Regions from separate parts of the Paenibacillus sp. CR_12 genome, predicted to be linked through region 2. Evidence: riboswitches for the same ligand, from Rfam matches in the RefSeq annotation. Region 2 holds a riboswitch; the other holds the start of a gene.

Region 1 (10,649 bases), on a different contig from region 2:
ACTTCGTTATGTAACACTACAACATTAGAGGGAGAACCTATTGAATGAGCAAACTGAAAGTATATCAATATCCGAAATGCGGGACTTGCCGCAACGCCGTGAAATGGCTGCAGAACGAAGGACATGAGCTGGAGCTTCAACATATTTTCGAACAACCGCCAAAGAAGGACGAGTTAGCCGACCTGATCGCCAAGAGCGGACTGGAGCTAAAGAAATTTTTCAATACGAGCGGCGAGGTATACAAGGAAATGAACCTGAAAGACAAGCTGCCCGGCCTTTCCGATGAGGAGAAGATCGAACTGTTGTCTTCCAACGGAAGATTGATCAAGCGTCCGATCGTGACCGACGGCAGCAAAGTAACCGTCGGCTTCAAAGCGGAGCAATATCAGGAGGCATGGCAGAAGTAACGGTCGTTTTTGGGATATGACAGACACAAAAGACAAACTGCGGCAGTGATTGATTACGAGAGTCGCGGAATCGGTTTGCCGAAGGGCAGCCATTCGCCGGTAACGATGTCGTCCTGCTGATGAAGGCAGAGCATTCCATGGTCTTTCGACCATCGGAATGTTCTTTTTTTTTGTGAGCAGCCCGCGATAGGAAATTCAAAGAAATACCCTGTGACAAGCCCAAGTCCATATAAGGATATGGTATAATGACAAGGTATATTTTAAGGTTATACCAGAGAAGTTAAAGTTAGGAGCGATCATGACCGTGATACCCAATACACAACCATCCTTAATGCTCGTCGACGGGATGGCTTTATTATTTCGTGCTTATTATGCAACCGCGTCCAGCGGTTATATCCGTCGTACCAAAGCGGGTGTGCCGACCAACGCGATTTACGGTTTCCTGCGGTATATGTGGGATGCCATCGATAAATTTCAGCCTACCCATGTGGCTTGCTGCTGGGATATGGGCTCAAAAACATTCCGTACGGAGCAATTCGCCTCGTATAAAGGCAATCGTCCGGAAGCGCCGGATGACTTGGTTCCGCAGTTCTCGCTGGTTCGCGACGTGACGGAATGCCTCGGGATCCCGAATCTGGGCGTTGTGGGTTATGAGGCCGATGACTGCATCGGTACGCTTGCCAGACGGTTCGGAGATAGCATGAACGTCATGATCCTGTCGGGCGACCACGATTTGCTTCAGCTCGTGAACGATTCGACTTCGGTCATCATTATGAAAAAGGGGCATGGCAATTATATGCACTATACACCGGAGACGCTTTATGCCGAAAAGGGTCTTTCTCCAAGACAGGTGATCGATGTAAAAGGCCTGATGGGGGATACGAGCGACAATTATCCGGGCGTACGCGGGATCGGCGAGAAGACGGCTGTCAAGCTGATCCAGGAATATGAATCCGTGGAAGGCATCCTTGCCAATCTTGATTCATTGACCAAAGGGGTTCGCACCAAGATCGAAGCGGATTTGGAGATGCTGCATCTGTCCCGGGCCCTGGCCGAAATTCATTGCGAGGTTCCAATGGAATGCGAGCTCGATTTGTGCCGCCTGAGCGTGGATCACGAACGTGCGTTAACCAAGCTGGAGGAGCTGGAAATGAAGAGTCTTGGCCATCTTTTTGGGGTGGCGGTGGTTTCCTAGCCGCTTCGGTCGAAGGTGTCGTACCGGAGACATCCGCAGCAGGCCGGGGCACTTCTTCAATTCACCAGGAAGCCTGAAATCAGCGGCGTCTTCATGGTGGCTGGATCGTGTTTGTGGAGCCGTCGTCGTGACCATGACGAAAATGATCGGCTCGGGTTGCCGGAATGGCAGTCGATAAAAACATCACTGCGGTCCAGCATCAGTGCCTTTATACTGGGATCAGCGGCGGCACGCTGGATGTCCCGGCGCGCGTTTGTCGGCAGAACGGCCGGCGAAACGCAGCTGATGCTCCTGCCAATGGTGGTAGGCTTTCCGTCCGCTAGTGGTACTGAGCAGAAACAGCTGGATCCGCGCTGCCGCAGGTCCGCGAGGCAGGCGTATCGGCGTTCATTCTGGCTTTTGCCGGAGGTTTAGGCGAATTTGAGGCAACCTGGATGGGTTGCAAGCAATATACCGTGCGTCACGCAAACGCTGCCCACGGCGATTTACGTTGCGGTTAGCAATGGCCAAAGCGGGCTGGCATGGGCGTGGCGACGGTTATGATTTTGTTCTCATGGCTGTTACTCCCGCGGCTCGGAACGGGTAGAGGCAGAGAAAGAGGCAGGCAGACTTGACGGGAGCACAATGTTTACATATGCTTCGAATAGAGCTTGTTAGCAACCATATAGAGAACAAGGCACAGCACATCGTGGAGAGGATGGAAGAAGCATGAGTTTACTTGGAGCAATTGAAGCAGGAGGAACCAAGTTCGTTTGCGGCGTGGGTACGGAGGATGGAACGGTTGTGGAGCGAGTGAGCTTTCCGACGACAACCCCTGAAGAAACCATGGCAAACGTCTTTAACTTTTTTGCGGATAAGGATATAGAGGCGATCGGAGTCGGTTCGTTCGGACCGATTGACCCGGTGAAAGGCAGCCCGACCTACGGCTGCATTACAACGACGCCGAAGCCGCATTGGAGCAATTACAATATCGTCAAAGCATTGGAAGAGCGTTTTGACGTTCCGATCGGATTTGATACGGATGTAAACGGAGCTGCTCTTGGAGAATATACGTGGGGGGCGGCCCAGGGACTGGACAGCTGTCTTTATATCACCATCGGAACGGGAGTGGGAGCAGGCGCCGTGGTATCCGGCGAACTGATTCACGGCCTGTCCCATCCGGAGATGGGGCATATTTACGTCCGCCGTCATCCGGAAGACAAATATGAGGGGACCTGTCCTTATCATGCAGACTGTTTGGAGGGGCTTGCTGCGGGACCGTCTCTTGGCAAACGCTGGGGTGTTCCCGGCGTGGAATTGACGCCGGATCATCCGGCTTGGGAGATGGAAGCTTATTATCTCGCTCAAGCGCTGATGAATTATGTCCTCATCTTGTCCCCTCAGCGGATCGTGATGGGTGGAGGCGTGATGAAGCAGGAGCAGCTGTTCCCGCTGATCCGCACGAAGCTTCAAGAGCTGCTGGCAGGATATGTTCAGCATCCAAGCCTTCATGACGGGATCGATCAATTCATCGTTCCGCCGATGCTCGGCGATAATGCGGGTCTCTGCGGCGCATTGGCATTGGCCAAGCTGGCAGTGGATGAAGCCAAGAGCATTCAAGCTTAGCCTGATTTCTTATATAGGGCAAGTTCAAAATGGATTGGATTCTATTACAGATTATGGTATTATAGTTTCAACAGTATAATGTATGGAACGAAGGAAGCACCTTTCTTGCCGCTGCGCGGAGGAGAGGTGCTTTTTTGCGTTGTTCCGCCTTTATGCTGATTGCGTAAACGGGAGGTTATCGAGGGATGCAAATTGTGTTCATGAATCGGATGAGCGGAGCGGATGAGTCAGGTCATCTCCGTTCGGCCCAAGTATGGATCGGCGAGGAAGAAGGAGGATGGCGACTCGGCTGGCGGAATATGGAACCGGACGGTGAAGTTTCCGATGACGAATGGTATGAAGGCAACTCATGGAATGAGCTGCTATGCGTGTATCGGCACCAGCTTGCGAAGAAGCTCGGAGAAGGCTTCCGCCCGCTAATCGAAGGGGTATTCCATGAACCTGGGGAGACCGGGAGCAAGAATCTCGGCACTCAGAAGCTGCAGTGTTACAGCGAGCTGTACGGATCGGAGGAGCTGTACACGGAGCTGTGCGCCTGGCGCAGGAGAAAGGCAGCATCCGGAAGAAAAGCGCCCTATTTCATTGCCAGCAACCGGGTGCTGCGCATGATCAGCGCTTTTGTTCCCCAGAGTGAGGAAGAGCTGCTGCAGCTTCCGGGAATCGGGGTTAGCAAGGCTTCGGAGCACGGGGCGGAATGGCTGGAGATTACGACGAAAACCGAGCGAACCACCACGTTTCCACTGGATTGGGTGTATACGCAGCTGCCGGAAGAGGAGTTCTTGTCCTGGCTGTATAAACAGAAGGAACAGAGATATCAGCAGGAGCTTGAACGCTTCCGAACCCGCCGTGCGATGCTGATTGGCATAGCCGAGGGCGCTTCGCTGACCGAGCTTGAAGCGCGTACCTCGCTGTCGCGCCGGGATTTGGTCGAGGAATTGGAAGGGCTTGAGAAGGAAGGCTATGATACGGAGCAGCTGCTCCAGGTCGAATTGAACACGATGACGGCTGCGGAGCAGGAAAACGTATGGAAGGCGTTTGAAGAGTTGGGCGATACGTTTCTTAAACCTGTGTTACAGCGGGTATACGGACAGGGACAAGCGGAGAACGCAGAAGCAGAAGAGCTGGGCGGAACGGAGAGGCTGTATGAGCGGCTTCGTCTCATACGGATCCGCTTTCGGCGCGATCAGCCCGGCAAAGCGAATGCCGGTTAATCTACCTTAAACGAAGTCAGGACGGATTCTCCCGGTTGCAGGGAGATCCGTCCTGATGCTAATTCGCCGTGCTTGTAGATTGAGTTTGAATTGCGGCCGTTCGTATGAACCGTTGTGATCCGGCCAGTACTCTCCCCTTTGACCAGGGTGCCTCATATCCAATCTTTTTTACGGAACAGGTAAAACATGAGCGCGCCGGCAAAAACCATGATGCCGATAACCACATAATAGGAATATCTCCAATGAAGTTCCGGCATATACTCAAAGTTCATACCGTAGATGCCCGTAATCAGCGTCAATGGAATAAAGATCGTTGTAATAGCGGTAAACACGCGCATGATTTCATTGGCCCGATTGGCGATACTGGATTGGTAAGCTTCCCGAAGGTTCCCCATGAGATCCCGATAGGTCTCGAACGTTTCGGAAATTTTAACGGCATTTTCATAGATATCGCTGAAGTATTTCTGCAGCTGGTCATCGATCAGCCGAAGATCTTTTTTGTTGAGCGTATTGATAACTTCCTTCTGAGGTCCAAGCACCTTCTTCAACCAAAGAATCTCGCTTCGCAGACCGATGATCTCGCTGAGATGGGATTTTTTGGTATGCATCAGAATGTCTTCCTCCAGCTTTTCAATCCGCGCTTCAATTCGGTCCCCTACGGAGAAGTAGTTGTCCGTGACGAGGTCGATCAAGAGATAGAGGAAGCGGTCAGGCGTGCTGACTTCATCCTCCCAGAGTAGCGGTTTGACGGTGCGGAGCTCATGGATCTTTTGCTTGGTCACCGTAATAATAAAATGCCTGCCCAGGAAAACATTCAATGCCCGAAGGAAAATCTCTTCGTCGTCAAACCGGATGCTGTTCACGACGATAAAATAGTGGTTCTCGTATATTTCAATTTTGGGACGCTGCTCCTCTTCGCTGAGGCAATCCTCAACGGCAAGATCATGCAGGGAGAAGAGGGGCTGCAGTTCGGCTAAATCATCCACGTCCGCATCCAGCCAGTAGAAGCCGCTGGCCGGAGCTGTCAGCGTCATTTCGATGTCATCAACAGGGGTAAATACGCCCGAATCGACCAACCGGATTTTCATCTGATATCACTCCTTTGTCTAATCCAAGCTGCTTAAGTCAAGCAGTTAAGGCACAGGATATCAGCCCACCGGTGTACGGGCATAAATCGAGGAAGGTTAGAATACGATAAAAAGCGCATGAAAAATAACGCTGCCCTCTGCCGGTAAGCTGATCTTGATCCTATGCGGTTGTGCGTCTTGTGCATCCAGTTTCTGGCTCGGGTCACCGTCCATCTTCCATGTCACCTCTTTCATACTCGGTTTTAAACAGCACTTGTCTAGTATAACGCCGGGTGTAGGACCTTTCAAGTGAAATCCGGAGCAGTCCAAGGGCCATGATATAGGGTATGGAAACCTTTGGTGAAGTGTGACAAACTCATGAAAAGGTTCTTGACGAAAAATTGAGGATGATTTAAAGTAGGTATCAATTACGAAACAATTCCAAACAACTGAATAAAGCGAAATCTTATCAAGAGCAGGTGGAGGGACTAGCCCTATGAAACCCGGCAACCGGCGGCAATATCGCACGGTGCTAATTCTTGCAGGAGATACGACGATTGTATAAGCCGTTGTATAGCCTGACAGATGAGAGAGGCGCATTGTGATACGTATATGATGACCTTTCTCTACTTCGAGAAAGGTCTTCTTGCGTTTATACAGTCTAACGCTCTTTCTCACAGCTTTATGGATGTATCATTTCATATTTCGAAGGAGTGAGCCGAGATGCCAATTAAAATTCCGGATGCCCTGCCGGCAAAGGAAGTTCTGGCTGGAGAAAACATTTTTGTCATGGATGAGAGTCACGCGTTTCATCAGGATATCCGCCCGCTGCGGATTGCGATCCTGAATTTGATGCCAACCAAGGAAACGACGGAGACCCAGCTGCTGCGATTGATCGGCAACTCCCCGCTCCAGGTGGATGTCGTCCTTCTTCACCCGAGTTCCCACGTATCGAAGAATACGTCGGCCGAGCATTTGAAATCATTTTACAAAACCTTTGAAGAAGTGAAGAACCGTCGTTTTGACGGCATGATCATTACAGGAGCTCCGGTGGAGCAGCTGGAGTTCGAAGAAGTGAATTACTGGGATGAGCTTACTGAAATTTTTGAATGGACCAAGACCCATGTAACCTCCACGCTCCATATCTGCTGGGCGTCGCAAGCCGGGCTTTATTATCATTACGGCGTGCCGAAATACAGCCTCGAGGAAAAGTGCTTTGGCGTATTTCCGCATACGATCAATGAAGCGTGTACCAAGCTGCTCCGCGGATTTGACGAAATGTTCTTTGTTCCGCATTCCCGTCATACGGAAGTTCGGCGCGAAGACATAACAGGCGTGGATGATTTGGTCATCCTGTCCGAGTCCGAGGAAGCAGGGATTTATTTGGTATCCAGCCGGGACGGCAAGCAGATTTTTGCCACAGGGCATTCCGAGTATGATGCGGACTCTCTGAAATGGGAGTATGACCGGGACGTTGCCAAAGGCATGGACATCGCGCTGCCGCGCAACTATTACCCGAACGACGATCCAACAAGAACCCCTCCGTCCATATGGCGCGCGCATGCAAACTTATTATTCACTAATTGGCTCAATTACTATGTATATCAGGAAACGCCATATGATATCGGTCCGCAAATTTAACAGCGTACGGGAGGAGAGTTTGTGATGGAGAAGAAACCTTTGAATATAGAGAGCCGGCTGGCACAGATCGGATCGGTGCAGGAGCCGGTAACGGGAGCAGTGAATTTTCCGATTTATCAGGCTACGGCATACCGCCATCCTAAATTAGGCCAGAGCACGGGGTTTGATTATGCCCGCACCAAGAATCCGACCCGTTCGGTACTCGAGGATGCTTGCGCCGAGCTGGAATCCGGTGACGCCGGCTTTGCCTGCAGCTCGGGCATGGCGGCCCTTCAGACGATTTTTGCGCTGTTCGGTCAAGGCGATCACCTGATTGTGTCGCTCGATCTGTACGGAGGGACGTATCGGCTGCTGGAGCGGATCATGTCCAAGTTCGGGGTAACGGCAACCTACGTGGATACGAACGACTTGGATGCGCTGGAAGGATCCAGACGACCGAACACGAAGGCCGTATTTATCGAAACGCCGACCAATCCGCTCATGATGGTTACGGATATCGAAGCAGTCTGTACGTGGGCAAGACGCCATCAATTGATCAGCATCGTGGATAATACGCTGCTAACCCCGTATTTCCAGAGACCCATCGAGCTTGGGGCGGATATCGTCATACATAGCGCCACCAAGTATCTGGGAGGGCATAACGATGTGCTGGCAGGCATCATCGTGACGAAGGGCAAGGAATTATCCGAGGAGATGGCCTTCCTTCATAACTCCATCGGGGCGGTGCTGAGTCCTTCCGATTCCTATCAGTTAATGAGGGGAATGAAGACACTCGCGCTTCGCATGGACCGGCACGAATCGAATGCAACCGCGGTGGCAACCTTTTTGACAACCCACCCGGCGATCGGCGAGGTGTATTACCCTGCTCTGCCGGATCATCCGGGGCATGAGATCCAGAATCGCCAATCCAGCGGCAACACGGGCATCTTCTCCTTCAAGGTGAAGGACGCCCGCTATGTCGAGCCGGTGCTGCGGCACATCAAACTGATTGCATTCGCAGAAAGCCTCGGAGGCGTCGAGTCCCTGATGACATACCCGGCGGTCCAGACCCATGCGGACATCCCGCTTGAGATTCGGGAAGCGATCGGCGTGGACGACCGCTTGCTTCGGTTCTCGGTCGGCATCGAGCATGCGGATGACCTGATCGCGGATTTGGATGCTGCGCTGGGCGCGGCTATGGCAGAAGTAGAAGGGAGCACGGGAGCATGAGCATCGATAAAGGTCTATCCGGCTTGGGAACGGAAACCAAGCAGGTATCAGTAAAACAGGGACACCAAGAAGAACTTCGTTTCGAGACGAAACTATTGCATTTCGGCGGGGAAATCGACCGGGCAACCGGCGCCTCAAGCGTTCCGATCTATCAAGCCTCGACGTTTCATCATGAAGACGTCTTTAACCCGCCGCTGCACGATTACAGCCGTTCCGGCAATCCGACGCGGCAAGCGCTGGAAGATTATATCGCCCTCTTGGAAGGAGGCGTGCGCGGCTTCGCTTATGCATCCGGCATGGCGGCGATCTCCAGCTCGTTCATGCTGCTGTCCGCGGGCGATCACATGATCGTGACGGAGGACGTATACGGCGGAACCTACCGCCTGCTGACCAGCATACTGAGCCGTATGGGCATCGAGAGCACCTTCGTCGACATGACCGATCTGGAGCAGGTGAAGGCGGCCCTCAAACCGAATACAAAAGCGGTTTATATGGAAACCCCTTCGAACCCGACCTTGAAAATTACCGACATCGGCGCCGTCACGGATTGGGCGAAGGAGCAAGGCCTGCTTACCCTGCTGGACAATACGTTCATGACGCCGTTCTATCAGCGCCCGATCGAGTTCGGCGTGGATATCGTCATCCACAGCGCAACCAAATTCCTTGGCGGACACAGCGATGTGCTGGCAGGTCTCGCCGTAGCCAGAACCCAGGAGCTGGGAGACCAGTTGAAACAGCTGCAAAATGGTTTGGGCACGGTGCTTGGAGTACAGGATTCCTGGCTCCTTATGCGGGGCATGAAGACGCTCGGCACTCGGATGGCCCACTCCGAGCAAAGCGCGGCCAAGCTGGCGGCCTGGCTGCAGGGAAGAAGCGATATTGAGCAAGTGTATTACCCCGGCCTCTTGAATCATCCGGGACGGGAAGTCCATGAGAAGCAATCGAGCGGTTACGGCGCGGTCATCTCCTTTGACGTCGGCTCAGGCGAGCGTGCGAAGCAGGTGCTGAACCGCGTGAAGCTGCCGCTGGTAGCCGTCAGCCTGGGAGCAGTGGAAAGCATCCTGTCGTATCCGGCGATGATGTCCCATGCGGCCATGGGCGAGAAGGTTCGGCATGAGCGCGGCATTACCGACGGTTTGCTCCGCTTCTCGGTCGGACTGGAGGATGTAGATGACCTGATTGCCGATTTGGACCAGGCCTTTTCTGCCAGCAACTAAAGATTTTTTAGAAGCAATGAACCTCATTTGAAGATTTGCCAAATCATAGAATTCGGCATCCTGTCACGGACGGGATGTCGTTTTTAATGGCGGAATGTGGTAGGATGGGATAGACGAAGTTTTACTGGCGATTTGTATTTTGTTTTAAGTAGGGAGGCTGCAAGAATGAGTGCGGTAAACCGTATATTGGATAAAGCTTTACGCGGTGAGCGTTTAAATTTGGAAGATACCGTGACCCTTTTTGAGAGTGATGAGATCGAGAAGATTGGCCATGCGGCGAATGTGATGACCAAGCGCCTGCATCCGGATCCCATCACGACGTTTGTTATCGGCCGGAATATCAACTACACCAACATATGTGATGTATTCTGCCGTTTCTGTGCTTTTTATCGCAGACCCGGCTCTTCCGAGGGCTATGTTCTGCCGGATGAGACGATCTTCCAGAAGATTCAGGAAACCGAGGACGTCAACGGCACTGAAATTTTGATGCAGGGCGGAGTCAATCCGGATTTGCCTTTCAATTATTATACGGATCTGCTCCGCAATATTAAGAAGCGGTTCCCTAACATTACGATGCATTCCTTCTCCCCGGCGGAAATCATGAAGATGGTGGAGATCTCCGGGCTCACACTAGAAGAGGTGATGCGCGAGCTCCACAGCGCCGGTCTGGATTCGCTGCCTGGCGGCGGCGCGGAGATTCTGGATGATCGCATCCGCAAAAAAGTCAGCCGTTTGAAAGGTACATGGCGGCAATGGATGGATGTCATGCAGACGGCCCATAAGGTCGGCATGAACACGACGGCTACCATGGTGATCGGTCTTGGCGAAACGATGGAAGAGCGTGCGCTACATATGCTTCGCGTGCGTGATGCGCAGGATGAATGCATCCAGAACGGTTATGATTCCAAAGGCTTCCTGGCCTTCATCCCGTTTACCTTCCAGCCGGACAACACAAACCTCAAGCGCGAGCGCGAAACGCCGGAAGCGTACCTGAAGACGGTAGCCATCGGCCGGCTTGCGATCGACAACGTGCCGAACCTGCAATCGTCCTGGGTAACGATGGGGCCTGAGATCGGCAAGCTGTCGCTCAGTTACGG
Region 2 (10,649 bases):
CCATTTCGTGTTCATCCAGCATTGAGACCAGGGTATCCCCTCCATACGACTGGGTCGCCGGAATGTAGGGAGCAACCTGCGGATCGGTCAGCAGCGCTTCCGTCTTCAGCCACTTGCTGGCCAATTGTCTTCCCGCCATGCTGCTTTCGCCTCCTTTTATTCATGACATACGTTATCCTATTCTCTTATCCGCACTTTGTCTTGGATGATTGTCCGGGATCGTTATGCCTAATAATTTGACGTATTCATGGCCGCGAAGCGAGCTTCCCTTTGCAAATGAGGTGATCTATCGTATAGTAAGAGCAGAGCTTTGTCCGTAATAAATCCATCCATGGATAACCATAAAGGAGGCTTTGTCACCTTGGCAGCATTGTTTGAAGTTTTGTACTGGATTGCCATTGTCGGCATGTCGGTTGCCCTTGCAGCCATCACCGTTCTGATCTTTGTCATGGGCTTCAAGTTCATCAAAGACAAGCGCCGCGGACTCGGGGCCGGCTGCATCGTGTTCTCGCTCGTGGCTGCCGGCATGATCGTGCTGATGCTGAACGATACCTTCTTCTTCCCGGTCTGATCGGATAGGAAGAACAACAAAATGCAGCTGCCCCGTTTGGGAGTCCGCTGCATTTTTTCATTTTCTTATGGGCGGCAGCAAAAAAAAGGACCCCCGCGACAACAGGGTCGCAGAGGTCTTTTTATTGGTTAGATTCAGAGCACAGTGCCCGAAAACCCGCTGCTTAGCAAGGCTCTTCGTTCGGTTTGCCCGCATCCGTTGCCGTGCGGAAGGAAGATCCGCAGCCGCAAGTTACGGTCGCGTTCGGGTTGTGGATGGTGAACCCGCCCGTCATGCCGGATTCCTCGAAGTCAATTTCGAGACCGTTCAGGTATTTCAGATCGTCCTTCTCGACAACGACTTTCATATCCTGCAGGTCCATATATACGTCCGCTTCCGTTTCTTGATCGTCGAAGCCCATTGCATATGAAAAACCACTGCATCCGCCGGCAGTGACACCCAGTCGAAGGAACATATTGGGCGTTTCCTGTTCAGCAAGCATTTCTTTCAAACGTTCTGCAGCTGTTTCGCTGATTGATATCATAGGTCACCCTCCTTTTCGTTCATTCTTTAAGTATACTCCTCTTCGCGAATTCGCTCAAGGTTGAGATGATGGCCATTTTACCATATGGTCTATAACCTATTTCAATTCCTCTATATGTATTGCTACCCCGAGGGGTCAGGTTTATAATAGGGAAGGAACATGGGCGGCAACTGTTGGATAATTGTCACATCCCCCGGCTAAAATGCGGCAAAGGTTATGGCTGGTCCACAGTTGTATATTTTTTCACAAAGTTATTTATTTATTCAGCCCATTCATTGATTTCGTTGTTACACGACTATAAACGGACCGTTCCCCGCGGGGAGTGATCCACTTTATGATCACTTGATCTGCCGAATATTCGGTAAGTCAAAGTGTGAACAGGAGGATTGAACATGTCCACGATTGTGACACCATTTACCGATCAGAGAATGGCCGAGATCGTTGCGAAAGTCCAACGCGGCGAACGCCTGAATCTTGAAGACGGTGTGTATTTGTATCAAACCGATGACCTGCTGACCCTCGGGCAGCTGGCAAATGAAGCCAATTTGCGCAAGAACGGGAAAAAAGTTTACTTCATTGAGAACATGAGTCTCTATTTTACCAATGTATGCGAATCCCGCTGCGCTTTTTGCAATTTCCGGAAAGACCAAGGCGAGGAAGGCTCCTATACCCTCTCCGGCGCGGAAATGATCGAGTATGTGGAACAGCATATTCACCCCGGCATCCGTGAATTTCATATCGTTGGCGGACATAATAACCATGTCCCGTTCCAGTACTATGTAGATTCGCTGAAGGCATTGAAGGAACGTTTCCCTGAAGTTACCCTAAAGGCTTATACCGCGGCGGAGATCGAATTCTTCACCCGCATCAGCGGACTCAGCACGAAGGAAGTGCTGCAGGAGCTGCAGAAGGCTGGTCTTCAATCCTTGACGGGCGGCGGAGCCGAAATCTTGTCTGACCAGTACCGTCAGAAGATGAAGGTGGATAAAGCCAACGTGGATCAATACCTCGACGTTCATCGTACCGCGCATAAGCTCGGCATGAAGACGCACACGACCATGCTGTACGGCTCAATCGAGAGCCATGAGGACCGGATCCGCCATATGCTGCAAATTCGGGATCTTCAGGATGAAACGAACGGATTCATGGTATTCATTCCGCTGTCCATGCAGCCGAAGAATAAGAATGCGGGCATCATGCGCCGCAATTCGGCTTACGAAGATTTGAAAACCATTGCCATCAGCCGATTGATGCTGGATAATATCGACCACATCAAGGCTTACTTCATTAATATCGGGCCGCAATTGACGCAGGTCGCTCTCAGTTTCGGCGCATCGGACGTCCATGGCACGATCCTGAAGGAACGCATCAGCCATGCCGCAGGAGCGCTGACGCCAGAAGGGCTGACCCGCAAAGAGCTTGTGTGGCTCATCCAAGGCGCCGGCCGCATTCCGGTCGAACGCGATACCTTCTATAACGAGATCAAGGTTTACGAATAAGCCATACCAGCAAAAACGCAAGCAAAGCAGACGTTCCAAAAAACGGAAAACAGGTTAAAGAGATAATATAGCGTGGGTAACCTAAGCCGCTTTCAGCGGCGTTTTTCTTGCGAATCGGCGCTCACCTTCTTATCTCTTGAGAAAGGAAGAAATTTATGAAAAAGCTCGTCATTCTCGGCGGAGGCTATGGTGGTCTTGCCCTAATTCAAGAATTGTTCAGCGGCTATCTTCCTCCGGACGTGGAGGTCGTGCTCATCGACCGCATGCCGTACCAAGGACTCAAAACCGAATATTACGCGCTGGCAGCAGGTACCGTGGCCGATACCGCCGTTCGTGTTAAATTCCCGGTGTATGACCGCCTCCATGTTGTATACGGTGAAGTCCTATCCATTGATCTTGAGAAGAAGCTTGTGAACCTGACGAACAACGATCCGGTGGAATACGATCAGCTGGCCATTGCCCTGGGATGTACGGACCGTTATCATGGGGTACCGGGCGCTGAAGAATTCACGTTCAGCCTGCAATCTTTTGCGGCATCCCGGGAAACCTATTTGAACCTGAACAACCTCAGACCATATGGTCAAGTTCATATCATTGGCGGAGGCTTAAGCGGCATCGAGCTCGCTGCCGATCTTCGGGAAAGCCGGCCTGACCTGAATATCGCCATTTTGGACCGGGGACAACGGGTGCTTTCTTCTTTTCCTAACCGTTTGTCTGCTTATATTCATCGCTGGTTTGAGGAACACCACGTGGACATCCACAGCGGCGTATCCGTATCCCGAGTGGAGAAGGACGCCGTGTACAATCTGGATGTGCCGATCGCAACCGATCTGGCGGTATGGACGGCCGGCATTCAGCCCGTAAAGGTCGTACAGGATCTGGATCTGCCAAAAGACCGCAGCGGACGCATTCTGCTGAACGAATGGTACCAGGTTCCGTCCCATCCCGAGGTATATGTGATCGGCGACTGCGCCAGCCTCCCCTTCGTCCCGAGCGCGCAAGCGGCAGGGGCTCAGGCCGAGCAAGTGGGACATGTCATGAAAGCTTTATGGCGCGACGATACGCCTAAGGTATCTCCGCTGAAGCTGAAGGGAACGCTGGGTTCCCTCGGCAAACATGCGGGCTTTGGACTCATGGGCAGCACGTCGGTCATGGGCCGGGTACCAAGGATATTAAAGAGCGGCGTGCTCTGGAAATCCAAACGTCATTACTAGTCGAATGGTTACGGGCGCTGATAATGCTCCTGTGGAGGGACGCCGCGGAGCGAAAGCAGAACGTCAGCTCTCCTCTTCGCCGTCCCGAAAGCTTTCGAGCTTGCGGATGACAACCTCAAGCAGCTCTTCAGCCGTAGGGGCTTCAACCCAATCGCCATCCACGTAAGCGAAGGGCATCAAATAGCACTGGCCGCAGCTGGTCAGGCAGCCATATTCGATGACTTGGCAATCGTACTTGCCTTCAAGCGTCTGCAGCACTTTATCCGTGCCGAAATAGGAATTGCTTGTGCAAAACTCAATGATAATGGACATTGTTATTAGACCTGCCTTAAGATTGGCATTTTATTTTGCCGGTTTATGTACTATAATATAGGGAGGAAAGGAGTTGAACAAGATGAGTGAAAACACGCAAACCACTGTATATGATGAAGTGGCTGAAGTGCTTGATAAACTTCGTCCGTTCCTGCAGCGCGACGGCGGTGACGTGGAACTGGTTGACGTTGAAGACGGCATCGTTAAGCTGAAATTGATGGGTGCATGCGGTAGCTGCCCAAGCTCCACCATTACTCTGAAAGCAGGGATCGAGCGCGCCCTGGTTGAAGAAGTAGAAGGCATCCAAGAAGTAGTTCAAGTATTCTAAATCTTCTTTAACTATAAAGAGTCTTGGTTTCCCTCGCGGGACCAAGACTCTTTTTTTGAGATTAAAGAAGATATAAGTTTTCAGCGAAGCGTTAGCAATTCTTGAATCGTATTTAATGGTTTTGGGATCCCCGCAAAGTAAATGGAATAAACATCGAAGCGTAGATTCCACTTTGTGGGGATGTTTTATTCCGGCTTGATTAACGGGCGAATCGGGTCCAGCCCGCCGGATATATCCATAATATTGCCGGTAATGAAATCCGATTTATCCAGGCATAAATATTCGATCACCCTGGCGACGTCCTCGCCGCTGCCCGATCGTCCGCGAGGAGTCAACCCGTCCTGAATGCCGGATACTTCATCGATGGTTTTCTCTTTGTTGGCCCCGCGGATATCCCCCGGACAAATCATATTCACGGTGATTCCATACGGCCCTTCTTCCACGGCCAGCGTCTTCGTAAAGGAGACCAGGCCCACCTTCGCAGCCGCGTAGGCGGAGCGTTGAGGCCATGCGCGGGCTTCTCCCGCATGCCCGAAACCAAAGTGGATGATGCGTCCCCATTTTTTCTCCCGCATGGCAGGCAGAACGCGATGGTCCAGCAGCATGACGCCGGTTAAATTGCCATTCACCATATGTACGATTTCGTCGCGGCTGTACTCCGAGAACAGACGGCGTTCCCGAATGAACGGTCCAGCATTGTTAACCAGGATATCGACGCTGCCCAGCCGCTCCTCCGTCTGATCCACCAATGAATACAGCTCAGGCTCGCTGGCGATATCGGCTTTAATCGCGATGGATTTCACGCCAAACCCCTCGATTTCACGGGAAAGCGCCTCCGCTTCATCCTTGCTGTTCACATAATTTATGGCTATATGACATCCCTGCCGTGCTAACGACAGTGCCGTCATTTTTCCCAAACCTGTCGCACTGCCTGTAATCAGCGCCACTTTTCCCTTCAAGGCTTTCCCTCCTCAGATGGATATCCTTCCTTCAGTATAAAAGATTTGATAAGGCCGAACAACTTGCTTCCGACCAGGAATGGCCATTCGACAGAAAAAGAAAGAAAAAAGGGCCTATCCGCAAAGACCGATGGGTCTCTTGGATAATGCCCTTTCTTCACATATACGATGAATTCATATACATTATATCGAGCTTTACTGCTCGAATTAGAATGCCGGGATGACGGCACCTTTGTACTCTTCTTCAATAAAGGTTTTCACGTCCTCGGAAGTCAGCGCCTTCGCCAGTTTTTGGATGGCGTCGGTGTCCTTGTTGTCCGGACGGGCTACCAGCAGGTTGGCATAAGGATTGTCCTTGTCTTCGATGAAGAGCGCATCCTTCGTTGGGTCCAGTCCCGCTTCCAGCGCGTAGTTCGTATTGATGACAGCCAGATCCAGCTCATCCAGCATACGAGGCAGCATAGCGGCTTCGACTTCCTTGAACTCCAGGTTCTTCGGATTTTCTACGATATCCTTGGCGGTTGCTTCCAGCTTGCTTTCGTCGTTCAGCTTAATCACGCCGTTCTTGGACAGCAGCGTCAATGCACGGCCAGCATTGGAAGGATCATTCGGAATGGCTACAACCGCTCCATCCTTCAGCTCATCCGCAGATGTAATGGTTTTGGAGTACGCACCCAGCGGCTCCACGTGCACGGCGATCACGGACTCCAGGTCCAGCTTGCGCTCTTTGATTTCGTTATCCAGGTAAGGCTTGTGCTGGAAGAAATTCGCGTCGATTTCTTTGGAATCCACTTGCGTATTCGGCAGCACATAATCCGTGAATTCTACGATTTCCAGGTTTACGCCCTCTTTTTCAAGCGCAGGCTTGATATGCTCGAGAATCTTGGCATGCGGTGATGGCGAAGCCCCTACTTTCAAGGTCACGGTCTCTTGACCGCCGCCTCCCGTTGTTCCCCCTGGCTCGGATGCGTTATCCGCAGGCTTGCTGCCGCATGCAGCCAGCACCGCAACCAAGGTCAAGCTGATCAATGCCAATGTCCATTTTTTCATTCTAAAACTCTCCCTCCGAAAAATATATGATTTATATATTGTCTTTCTTGAAGCCTCATCAATCCGTTATTTTCTTGTAAAATGCCGCACCAGACGATCTCCTGCCATCTGCAGCAGCTGGACCAGGACAATCATCAGCACGACAGCCAGAATCATGATCTCGGTCTCATAACGGTAATAGCCATACTTAATGGCCAAATCCCCTAAACCGCCGCCCCCGACTTGACCGGACATCGCGGTGTAAGATACCAGGGTTACAATCGTGATGGTCATCCCGGCCAGCAGGCCCGGACGAGCCTCCGGAAGGAGCACCCTCCATACGATTTGGCTTGTCGAGGAGCCCATGGCGTGAGCCGCCTCGATCACGCCTTTATCCACTTCATTCAAAGCCGTTTCCACGAGCCTTGCGAAGAATGGAGCAGCGCCGATCACCAGCGGCGGAATGGTCCCCAGCACGCCGTACGAAACGCCTACGATCGACTTCGTAATCGGGATCATCGCCACGATCAGGATGATGAACGGAACCGAGCGCAGAATGTTTACAATGAACGACAGAATCGTGTAGCCGAAGCGTACCAACCCGGACGTGGACCTTGCGGCCATGTAGAGCAGCACGCCGACCGGCAGTCCGATGATGAAGCTGAACAAGGCCGAAGCTCCCAGCATCCGCAGGGTATCCAATGTTGCCGTCCATATCTCTTTCCAGTCGATCTGGGTAAAATCAAGTCCGAACATCAATGAATCACCTCCACGTCTAGTCCTTGTTCAAGCAGCTTCCGGATCGTATCTTCAATTGCGCGTTCTTCCCCTTCGAAACGAACGATGAGCTGGCCGTACGGCGTTTCTTTGATCGTAGAGATCGTGCCCTGCAGAATCGCAAAATTCACGCCCGTCTCATGAACGGTATGGGACAGGATCGATTCGTACGTTTTCGATCCCAGGAACGTGATTTGAACCGCTCTTGAAGGGCCGTTTACCTGACCCTGTATAGCCAGCCGCAGCGCTTCGCCGCTGTCCATCTCCTGGCGGATGAATTCCTGTGTCACTTCATGCTTCGGCTTCAGGAACACTTCCGTTACCGGTCCTTGCTCTACGATGCCGCCCTGATGAATAACGGCGACCCGGTCGCATATGCTCTGAATGACGTGCATCTCATGGGTAATCAGCACGATCGTCAGATGAAACTTTTTGTTAATGTCCAGCAGCAGGCGCAGAATCGAATCCGTCGTCTGCGGGTCAAGGGCCGAAGTGGCCTCGTCGCACAGCAGCACTTCGGGATCGCTCGCGAGCGCCCTGGCGATACCCACCCGCTGCTTCTGGCCCCCTGACAGCTGGGACGGGTATTTGTCGCGATGCGCCTCCAAGCCGACCAAAGCCAGCAGCTCGGATACTTTGCGCTCCAGTTCGGCCTTCGGCGTCTTGATCAGACGCAGCGGAAACGCAATGTTATCGTACACCGTCGCGGAAGACAGCAGGTTAAAGTGCTGAAAGATCATTCCGATTTTACGGCGCTCCGCCTGAAGCTGCTTCTTGCCGAGCGACGTCAAATTTTTGCCGTTGACCCACACCTCACCCGAGGTGGGACGCTCCAGTAAATTGATACAGCGGATCAATGTACTTTTACCTGCACCGGAGTGTCCGATCACTCCGAAAATTTCTCCTTTTTCAATCGACAAATCCAATTCGGACAACGCAGTTGTTAATGACCCGGCTTTTCCGTACTGCTTCGTCAATTGCTTGAGCTCAATCAATCCGATAATCCTCCTTTTTCCTTAGCTTCATATCTATTTACCCAAAAGAAAAGAGCCTCTTTTTGTAGAATCAAAAAGGGCCCTCTTTACGTAAAAGTCAACGCCTTTTCTCATCTGTCAAAGCTGAAGGTATCCCATAGCTTTGAAGGAATTAGCACCATGTCACTCCAAGCGTCATCGCATTATGCAATGGTACGCAAGAAGTCGGTTGCCGGGCTTCATCGGGCCTGTCCCTCCGCCTCTCTCGATAAGAAAACATCGATATGAAATTTTTCCGATTAAATTGATCTGATTTGATAACATTTAATGAATGCAATAGTTAGTATAGATTCTTTTCAGCCTTTTGTCAAAAGGAATTTCATGGCGATTTTGTGCCTAAGCCCGCACTCCATTTTCAGTCCACAGCTTGTTCGTATATTTATACGAGGCCGCCAGGCTGCGACATACCATATCGATGCCCTGTTGGAGATCATCCAGGTGCTTGTCGATATCCTCCAGCTCGATTTTGTCGGACAGTCCTTGATGGCGCTGCCACAAATCATCCTGCATCTCGGAGTTCATGTAGTGAATTTCAGCGTTGCGCCTTTTGCGGAGCGCGTTCAGCGGTGCTTTGTAGCGATCTTTGATCGCTTCCAGCTCTTCAGCCAGCTCACCGTGGGCCTTCAAAAATCTGAACTGCCGCAGGACCGTAAAATAAGAAAAATGCGCCTTTACCTTGGAGGTATGCAGATCAAACAAATCGTTCAGCACCGTGCCCAGCTTGTCAAGGATCGAGAATACGCGGATGAAGCCGTTTTTGTAAAAATACACATATCGTTGATATTCCCCTTGCTCCTGAATCGACATATCATCGATGTAACCCGATTTAACCGATTGACTGAAATGCTTGGCCGCATTCCAGCTCTGCTCCAGCTCATCCAGGGAGACGATCAGTCCCCGGGTCCAAATCTCCAGCTTGCGAAAATCATGCGTCGGATCTTGATTTTTATCCATTTCCTTCTGCAGCAGCCGGGTTGTCTTCACCATCGATTCGATGGCTTCCTCAAGCAGGCCGTTGTTCTGCCGGGGCTGTTCCCCAAGTAACATTCGAAGCATGGCGGTACCCCCTCGCGTCATCAGATTAACCTTGGTTCTTGATCTCGATTGTGCTAATGCCAATATACTCATTCCAGCGCTCAGCGGCCGTCTTCACGGCGATATCCTCGCGCGGGGGCAACTCATCCGGATCGCCATCAGGCCCTTCGGCATCCCCTTGACTGGCAGATGACCCATCATCTGCTGCGCCAATCCGGGTTCGTCCTGTTAGGATGCCCCCGAAACGGGAAGACAACTCCATAAGCATGGAGCGACTTGTGATTTCTCCGGTGTTATTAAATATAAACAAATTCGTTGCCTTATCAAACCTTTTCGATACGGCTGCCGGCAGCTCCTTTCTATACAACAAAGCCCTCGAACTCCGGTCCGGGGACTTTGCATGCATGTATGCTATAGAATATTGGATTTTCTTAACGGAATGATCGGCGTTCTTCCTTATACGATCTTTTCGCGGGGCACGTCGTGGCCCTTCCGTATTTTGGCTTCGAGCGGCTTGCTGAGCTGCCATACCCGGACGCTTAAATAACACAGTACGCCGAACAGCGCCGAGATCAGCAGCGTATGACCCAGTGCGGAGAATACGTAAACTTCCTCGTTATGCATCGTAGCCATGATGAGGGCGCCGCTGAACACCTGCAGCAGGCACAGCACGGTTGCCGAAATGCCCAGCATCTGGATCTCCCGGTTATCGCGATTGCGCCAATATGCAAAATGCCCCATCACCGCCACCACGATCAGCAGCAGAAGCGCGGCCACGCGGTGCATAAAGGCGATGCCGACCCCTCCGCTCAGCTCCGGTATCACTTCTCCGTTACACAACGGCCAGCCGGAGCAGCCTTCCCGGGAATCGGTATGGCTGACGAATGCACCGATATACACCACGATGTAGCTGTATAACGTTGTGCCCCAGACTAAATTACGGAAGCCCTTGCCCACCCGCGGCAATCGCTCCAGGTCAGCGGGTCCCTTCGCTTGTTCGATTCGGCGCATGCCCAAAGCCAGCATGACCGAACTGGCAAAAGCAATCAGCGAGAAGCCAAAATGCAGCGCCATGATCGCCGCCGATTGAGGTTTAACCACCGCGAGGGCCCCCATGATGGCTTGTACCACGACGAATATCGAGGTTCCGATGACGTAAGCCATCAAATCCCGGCGGTCCCGCTTGTACTTCCAGAACGCAATCAGCGAAGCCAAGGCGGCCAAGCCGGCCATTCCGCTTACGGCCCGGTGGGAATATTCGATCATCGAGGACACCGTGTAAGCGGGAACAAATTTGCCGTTGCACAGCGGCCACTCTTGGCCGCAGCCAAGCCCCGACCCCGTCTTTGTCACAACCATGCCCCCGAA

What was found. A riboswitch is a leader RNA that binds a small molecule or an ion and turns the genes downstream of it on or off. The one in region 2 is predicted to bind S-adenosylmethionine.
Region 1: it holds a riboswitch for S-adenosylmethionine, as region 2 does, so the genes downstream of both, metA (homoserine O-acetyltransferase MetA) here and RB297_RS28265 (methionine ABC transporter ATP-binding protein) in region 2, are expected to answer to the same signal.

Annotation. Positions count from the first base shown of each region.
Region 1 is NZ_JAVFHO010000008.1:396,254-406,902, reverse strand. Features, by position in the region: gene RB297_RS25645 (RluA family pseudouridine synthase) at 1-48, shown strand, start outside; gene RB297_RS25640 (arsenate reductase family protein) at 45-407, shown strand; gene RB297_RS25635 (5'-3' exonuclease) at 706-1,602, shown strand; gene RB297_RS25630 (hypothetical protein) at 1,618-2,016, shown strand; partial or broken gene RB297_RS25625 (molybdate ABC transporter permease subunit) at 1,992-2,133, shown strand; gene RB297_RS25620 (ROK family protein) at 2,311-3,207, shown strand; gene RB297_RS25615 (HRDC domain-containing protein) at 3,393-4,418, shown strand; gene corA (magnesium/cobalt transporter CorA) at 4,571-5,506, opposite strand; SAM riboswitch class I at 5,949-6,077, shown strand; gene metA (homoserine O-acetyltransferase MetA) at 6,209-7,126, shown strand; gene RB297_RS25600 (PLP-dependent transferase) at 7,151-8,335, shown strand; gene RB297_RS25595 (aminotransferase class I/II-fold pyridoxal phosphate-dependent enzyme) at 8,332-9,552, shown strand; gene mqnC (cyclic dehypoxanthinyl futalosine synthase) at 9,718-10,649, shown strand, end outside.
Region 2 is NZ_JAVFHO010000011.1:135,818-146,466, forward strand. Features, by position in the region: gene RB297_RS28215 (YheC/YheD family protein) at 1-139, opposite strand, end outside; gene RB297_RS28220 (hypothetical protein) at 362-571, shown strand; gene RB297_RS28225 (HesB/IscA family protein) at 735-1,094, opposite strand; gene mqnE (aminofutalosine synthase MqnE) at 1,487-2,593, shown strand; gene RB297_RS28235 (NAD(P)/FAD-dependent oxidoreductase) at 2,749-3,807, shown strand; gene RB297_RS28240 (YuzB family protein) at 3,871-4,119, opposite strand; gene RB297_RS28245 (NifU family protein) at 4,202-4,447, shown strand; gene RB297_RS28250 (SDR family oxidoreductase) at 4,633-5,406, opposite strand; gene RB297_RS28255 (MetQ/NlpA family ABC transporter substrate-binding protein) at 5,614-6,456, opposite strand; gene RB297_RS28260 (methionine ABC transporter permease) at 6,523-7,191, opposite strand; gene RB297_RS28265 (methionine ABC transporter ATP-binding protein) at 7,191-8,207, opposite strand; SAM riboswitch class I at 8,315-8,461, opposite strand; gene RB297_RS28270 (Cthe_2314 family HEPN domain-containing protein) at 8,583-9,302, opposite strand; gene RB297_RS28275 (hypothetical protein) at 9,328-9,651, opposite strand; gene RB297_RS28280 (COX15/CtaA family protein) at 9,738-10,649, opposite strand, start outside.